2 regions of the Rhizobium sp. AN6A genome follow, and region 1 is predicted to be linked to the other one. Evidence: predicted binding sites of a transcription regulator. Region 1 holds the regulator's gene; the other holds the start of a gene.
The links. Region 1 encodes PhoB, which activates phosphate uptake and scavenging genes when phosphate is short. Its sites were predicted from a motif close to TGTCATNNANCTGTCAT; they were not measured.

Region 1 (3,413 bases):
AGCGTGCCTTTGTCGAACGGACATCTGGCGCTATCATCATCCTGCTTCTGTTCCTCATTCTCATGAATGTTGGCGCAATCCTGTTGCGTCGCCGCTTTGAGCGGCGCTGGTAGAGGGAGCTAGAGCAATGAACATGTTGTCGGAAGCAGCAGTTGAAAAGGCGCTGGACAAGAAAATGAATGAAGTCTCATACAAGATGATCGGCAAGGACGTTTCGGTTTATTACGGCGAAAAGCGCGCGCTTTACGACGTGAACCTCAATGTCCGCGAAAACACGGTGACTGCACTTATCGGCCCGTCCGGTTGCGGTAAATCCACTTTCCTGCGCACCTTGAACCGCATGAACGACACGATCGACGGTTGCCGGGTCACCGGCAAGATCACGCTCGATACCGACGATATCTACGATCAGCAGATCGACGTCGTGGAACTGCGTGCCCGCGTCGGCATGGTGTTCCAGAAGCCGAACCCGTTTCCGAAGACGATTTATGAGAACATCGCCTACGGCCCGCGTATCCACGGTCTCGCCCGCAACAAGGCGGATATGGACCAGATCGTCGAGCATAGCCTGCAGAAAGCGGGTCTCTGGAACGAGGTGAAGGATCGTTTGCTGGAATCCGGCACGGGCCTCTCCGGTGGTCAGCAGCAGCGTCTGTGCATCGCACGCGCGGTTGCCGTCAGCCCGGAAGTGATCCTGATGGACGAGCCGTGCTCGGCGCTGGATCCGATCGCGACTGCGAAGGTCGAGGAACTGATCCACGAACTGCGCACCAACTACACCATCGTTATCGTCACGCACTCCATGCAGCAGGCGGCGCGCGTTTCCCAGCGTACGGCCATGTTCCATCTTGGTCATCTTGTCGAAGAAAACGAAACCGACAAGATGTTCACCAATCCGGACGACCAGCGCACGCAGGACTACATCATGGGCCGCTTCGGCTGATCCCCGGCCGGTGCTTTATCGTAACCGTACAAGACTGGTGCCTCTGCCGTGCCCCGCTGTTGGGCACGCGCATGCAGGCCAAGCCGGAGGAATAGACCATGACACAGACAACGACCCATTCGCATATCCTGTCTGCCTATGACGACGAACTGAAGTTTCTGACGCGCCGCATCGCTGAAATGGGCGGTCTTGCCGAGCAGATGTGCGGTGACGCCGTGCGCGCGCTCGTCAATTCCGATGCGGCGCTCGCGCAGAAAGTCATTTCGGACGACACAATTCTCGACCACGCTGAGCGCGAAATCGGCGACAAGGCGATTGTAACCATCGCCAAGCGTCAGCCGATGGCGGCAGACCTTCGCGAGATCATCGGCACCCTGCGTATCGCCGCCGATCTCGAACGCGTCGGCGATCTTGGCAAGAACACGGCCAAGCGCGTTATCGCTGTCGCCGGCACCGGCGTTCCGCGCAAGCTCGCCCGCGGCATCGAGCATCTGTCCGACCTGGCGCTGGTGCAGCTCAAGGAAGTCCTTGACGTCTATTCCACGCGTTCCGCCGAAAAGGCCAATGCGATCCGTGAACGCGACGAAGAAATCGATGCCATGTACACGTCGCTCTTCCGGGAGCTTCTGACCTACATGATGGAAGACCCGCGCAACATCACCACCTGCACGCATCTTCTGTTCTGCGCCAAGAACATCGAGCGTATCGGCGATCATGCGACGAATATCGCAGAGACGATCTATTACATGACCACCGGCAGCCAGCCGGAGGGCGAGCGTCCGAAGGACGACAGTTCCAACACGCTTGGTTCGGTGACCGAGTAACAGACAAGCAGAAGCTTGCGGAGTTCAGCATATGGTGCCCAAGATTGCAGTTGTGGAAGACGAGGAAGCATTGAGCGTCCTGCTTCGTTACAATCTCGAGGCTGAGGGATACGACGTCGACACGATACCCCGTGGCGACGAGGCGGAAATCAGGCTGCAGGAGCGCATTCCGGATCTTCTCATCCTGGACTGGATGTTGCCCGGTGTCTCCGGTATCGAACTGTGCCGGCGCTTGAGAATGCGGCCGGAAACAGAACGCCTGCCCATCATCATGCTGACGGCGCGTGGCGAAGAGAGCGAACGGGTTCGCGGTCTCGCTACCGGCGCTGACGATTATGTCGTCAAACCGTTTTCGACGCCGGAACTCATGGCCCGGGTCAAGGCCATGTTGCGCCGGGCCCGTCCGGAGGTTCTGTCGTCGGTGCTCAAATGCGGCGATATCGAGCTGGACCGCGAGACCCATCGCGTTCACCGCAAAAGCCGCGAAGTGCGCCTTGGCCCGACGGAATTCCGCTTGCTGGAATTCCTTATGACGTCGCCGGGTCGGGTGTTTTCCCGCTCGCAATTGCTGGATGGCGTCTGGGGTCACGATATCTATGTCGATGAGCGCACTGTCGATGTGCATGTCGGACGTCTGCGCAAGGCCCTGAATTTCTCGCACATGCAGGATGTCATCCGCACGGTGCGTGGTGCGGGATATTCGATGGAAGCCTGAGCGAAGCGGAACCAGATAGTTTCGCTGGCGAAGTAGTGCACCAAAGAAATCAGGAAGCCCGAAATCTGAAGAGATTTCGGGCTTTTTTTATATGAATACCGCCAAACTCGATGCCATTGTCCGTTTTGACCGGAGGAGATCGGCGACGCGTTGAAATCCGGATTGAAGAGGCCCGCCTAATAGTAAGGGGAAAGGGTGCGCCCTGCCATCAAGCCACCCCAGAAAGCGGCTTGATTTTCGTCATAAAAAAACGGGCCCGAAGGCCCGTAATTTTTGAGTGCTGAATGCGTGCCGCAACACTCAAGCCTTGCGGCGCTCGCTCACCGGCTGGTAGGCGAGTTTCGCATGGAACTTGCAATAGGGCGAAGATTCCAGCGCTTCACAACCGCAGAAATGGAAGTCGTCCTTCAGCGGATCGCCAACCGGCCACTTGCAGGTGCGCTCGGTCAGTTCCGTCAGCGTCAGGCGACGGGAAATCGGCGTGACAACGTTCTTGGAAGGAACGTAATCGAGAACCTGCGCGGTCTCGATATCGATCTCCTCGTGCAGCGCCGTTGCCGCGTTCGAACGGGTGAGGATGCGCGCCGGTGCCGCGTTGACGCGACCTGCGAAAGTGGTCGTGCGCGGGGCAGGGGCAGCGGTGCGCTTCGGCGCGGAGCGTGCCGAAGTCACTGGACCGCCAGCCTTGACGCGTCCCGGCAGATTGAGACGATGGACCTTGCCGATCACGGCATTACGGCTGACGCCGCCCAGCTGCGCTGCAATCTGGCTGGCGCTAAGGCCCTCGGACCACAATTTCTTGAGCTTTTCGACTCGTTCGTCTGTCCAGTTCATGCCGCTTCTCCGCTTGTCGCGTGTATTTTCGGCAGAATCCCTCTACGTCTCGCGGGCATGCCGCAAGCGTGGTTTCTGCCTGATTTTCGGTGACTAG
Region 2 (3,413 bases), 670 kb from region 1:
CTCGATACCGCCAAGAAGGAATGGACAGGCCGCACCTGGCTCTACCCGCTGGCGCAAGGTGGCGAAGCCATCGGCGATTTCAACATGCTGGACGAGAGCACCGCGCTGGTCATCGAGCGTGACAATGGCGCCGGCACCGCCAACAAGGCCTGCGCCGACCCGAAAAAGCCGGACGTAAACTGCTTTGCCGTGCCTTCCAAGGTCAAGCGCATCTACAAGATCGAATTCAACGACGCCAATGCCGGCAAGGCGGCGCGCAAGATCGGCTATATCGATCTTCTGAAGATCTCCGATCCTGATAACAGGAAGCGTCAGGGCGGGGGCAACGGTTTCTACGACATGCCGTTCGTGACCATCGAGAATGTCGACCGTGTCGACGCCACCCATATCATCGTCGGCAACGACAACAACCTGCCCTTCTCGGCTGGCCGTGCGCTGGACAAGGCCGACGACAACGAGTTCGTCCTGCTGGAAGTCAAGGAACTGCTCGACGCGAAGTAAGGAAAACGGTGCCGGAATTCGTTCCGGTACCATCAGCGCATTGGCGCAATCTCAACTGAACGGAGCGTCCCTGCGGCCTGCAAAAGGAAGCGCGGCGCTCCGTTCCTGTACCGACCCAACCTGACCCGGAACCCGGTTCCGAAACAGGAAAGACCCGTCATGCAGGACAATGCCGAACGACTGTATTACGCCCTGAGGAAAAGCTGGTCGCTCGAAACCAGCAGCCTGTGGTCAAGGGAAAACCCAGCCAGGGGGCAAGGCGGCGTTACAGCACTTGTGGTGCAAGATATTTTCGGTGGCGACCTCGCCCAAACCGTCGTTAGCGGCGCCGACCATTTCTACAATATCGTCAACGGCACCCGCTGGGATTTCACCTTCACCCAGTTCGATATTCCGGTCGGTTACGAGGACAGGCCCGCCACCCGCACGGAGGCGATGGCAAGGGCCACGCCCCTGCAATATGCCTATCTCAGCGCCTGTATCAGGAAGGCGCTGGGGCACTGCTGAATAATAACGGCTTGTGGCGAGGCGACCGGTTTGTCTCGGCGACAAACCGGTTTCGGTCTGTCGTGTTTTTCGTTTGCGGTTTCAAATCCACAACTTCAGCTTCTCCTCCCAAAGCAGACACAATCCATGGCATAGTACCGCAGGTAAACAAGGCGTGCCGAGAGGAGAGTTGTGCGATGAGTGAGAGCTGCCCGGTCCTGACGCCCGCCGAACGGCAGGTTCAGGATATATTGCAACGGACAGAATCGGCGATGGTGTCCACTATTTTCGCAGCGCTTGAGCGTGCAAGCAAACAGGCTGCCGACGAACTCCAGTCAATCGGCTCTGAAATACAGCCACCGCCTCATGACTATTTTGCCGCTGTCGCACACCAGCAGCTTTTCCTGCTGCAATGCGGAGCCGACCTGGAAACATTCGAGGGCGGAGACCCCGAAGTCGCGCGTCACATCATCCAGAACGCTCAAAACATATCCGACCATTACTGGAAGTAAAAAAGCTGCGACTGCGGATGGTTCCGGCGACTGACGGCGCTGTGTGAAGACAGATTTCGTTCCACGCAAAGCGCGCGCACGATCTGCATTTCAAAAGGATATCTGGCCTAATTAGCTTGCCTTCGCAATTTCACGTCACATGCCCTTCATAGTCCCCGGTTACGCAGGCCGAAATCCGGAGACAGGCATGCACTCAACCGCACAACTCAATCGCCCCAAGCTTGCAGAGACAGTTATCCATTCGACGGCAAGCATAAGGGACTCGAACATAGGTAGCTGCTGCGAAATTTTGGCCGATACCTCTCTGCACAACGTCGAACTCGGGAATTACTCCTACCTCGGACCCCGTTGTATTGTCGGTGATGCGACAATCGGGAAATTCTGCGCTATTGCCGCGGACATCAGGGTTGGCGCACCGAACCATCCAATGGACCGACCGTCCATGCACCGTTTCAGCTACTGCCCGGAATATTACGCTACAGATGCGGTACGCGACGGCGCTTTTTTCGATCGCCGCAAGGAGGATCGCGCCATCATCGGTCACGATGTCTGGATCGGTCACGGGGTCATCGTGCTGCCGGGCGTGAAGATTGGAGACGGCGCCGTGCTCGCAGCAGGCGCGGTCGTCACCAAGGACGTGCCGCCCTACACCATCGTCGGCGGTGTTCCCGCGAAGATCATTCGCGAGCGGTTTTCGCAAACCGTGGCGGGGAAGCTTGCCAAGATCGCCTGGTGGGACTGGCCCTTCGAGACGATCATGGCGCGGCTAGCCGACTTTCAATCAAGCGATATCGAAGCCTTTTGTCAGCGCTGGTCCTAGTATAGTCCCACAACTGTCTGTGGTACCAAATGGCCGGCGCCTGCCCGTTACTCGAACACAAACGCCAACCGCTTGCCCGTTAGTTTCGCCAGTTGCTGCAGGCGTCCGTCCAGACGCTCGCCGGCAAAATCGCAATAGGCGTGTGGTACGACGAATTCCAGATCCAGATCCGGATTGGCGGATTTGCGGAATTTCAGGTGATCGACGACGCCGGGCATGGAGGCTGAGAAGAGGTAAACGACGCGCAGCAGGCCGCCGAGCAACTTGCCGAGTTCCAGCAGGCGGTCACCCGCCATGGCGGCGAGCGGCTGTGTGGTGCCGTTGTCGTTCAGCCCTTCGAAGCGGTAATAATTGGCAAGCGCGATATAGGCGCGGCCCGGATGGGTGATCGCCACGAAGGAGGAGTGGGCGATGATGTTGAGCGCCTGCAGGCCGCGATAGTCCGGATGTGCGCGCCAGCTGATATCGGCCAGAAGGCAGGCCGCCTGCCGGTAACGGCTTTCCTCTTCCGTCTCCTCGATGCCGAACACCGGAAAGGTGCGGCCGCTCCAGTCGGCCAGTTCTCGCGCATGTTCGGGCGAACGGGCACGCAGAATGGCAAGCTCGTCGGCCGTGACCAGCAGCGGGTCGGTATCCCGCTCCGCTTCCGTCAGCAGCGAATAAAGATAACCTTCGCGCACGCCCTGCGCCGAAAAGGCGATCGTTGCCGGCTTCATTGCCTTTAGAACTTCGCGCATGGCGATGGCGCCGAACGGCAGAAGCGAACGGCGGTTCTTGGAGACCGCCTGCCAGGCCGGGTCCTTGCTGTCCCTGGAGACGATGACTTCTTCCAGAAAATTCAACATTTCCGCCAGCGGCAATTCATATCCCTGCATCATGTGCAGCGGATAACCCGTGATCTCCATGTGCAGCTTGGCGATGTTTCGCCACGTGCCGCCCACGGCATAAAAGGTACGCCCCTCGCCGGCCGCCAGCAGCTTTGCGAAGGATTTGACGTGCTTGCGGGCAATGGTCGTCGCCTTCTCCAGCGAGCCATCCGATTGCTCCGACAACCGAAGGCCGCCGAGCGGCAGGGTGATGCCCTCGCCGCAGTT

Region 2: the regulator PhoB is predicted to act here: its motif matches at 1,633-1,649, upstream of CRO62_RS23330 (DapH/DapD/GlmU-related protein).

Annotation. Positions count from the first base shown of each region.
Region 1 is NZ_OCNC01000004.1:1,518,517-1,521,929, forward strand. Features, by position in the region: gene pstA (phosphate ABC transporter permease PstA) at 1-113, shown strand, start outside; gene pstB (phosphate ABC transporter ATP-binding protein PstB) at 128-943, shown strand; gene phoU (phosphate signaling complex protein PhoU) at 1,042-1,767, shown strand; gene phoB (phosphate regulon transcriptional regulator PhoB) at 1,799-2,482, shown strand; gene CRO62_RS19960 (GcrA family cell cycle regulator) at 2,783-3,316, opposite strand.
Region 2 is NZ_OCNC01000004.1:2,184,288-2,187,700, reverse strand. Features, by position in the region: gene CRO62_RS23345 (esterase-like activity of phytase family protein) at 1-501, shown strand, start outside; gene CRO62_RS23340 (hypothetical protein) at 661-1,008, shown strand; gene CRO62_RS23335 (hypothetical protein) at 1,185-1,499, shown strand; gene CRO62_RS23330 (DapH/DapD/GlmU-related protein) at 1,687-2,319, shown strand; gene ppx (exopolyphosphatase) at 2,367-3,413, opposite strand, start outside.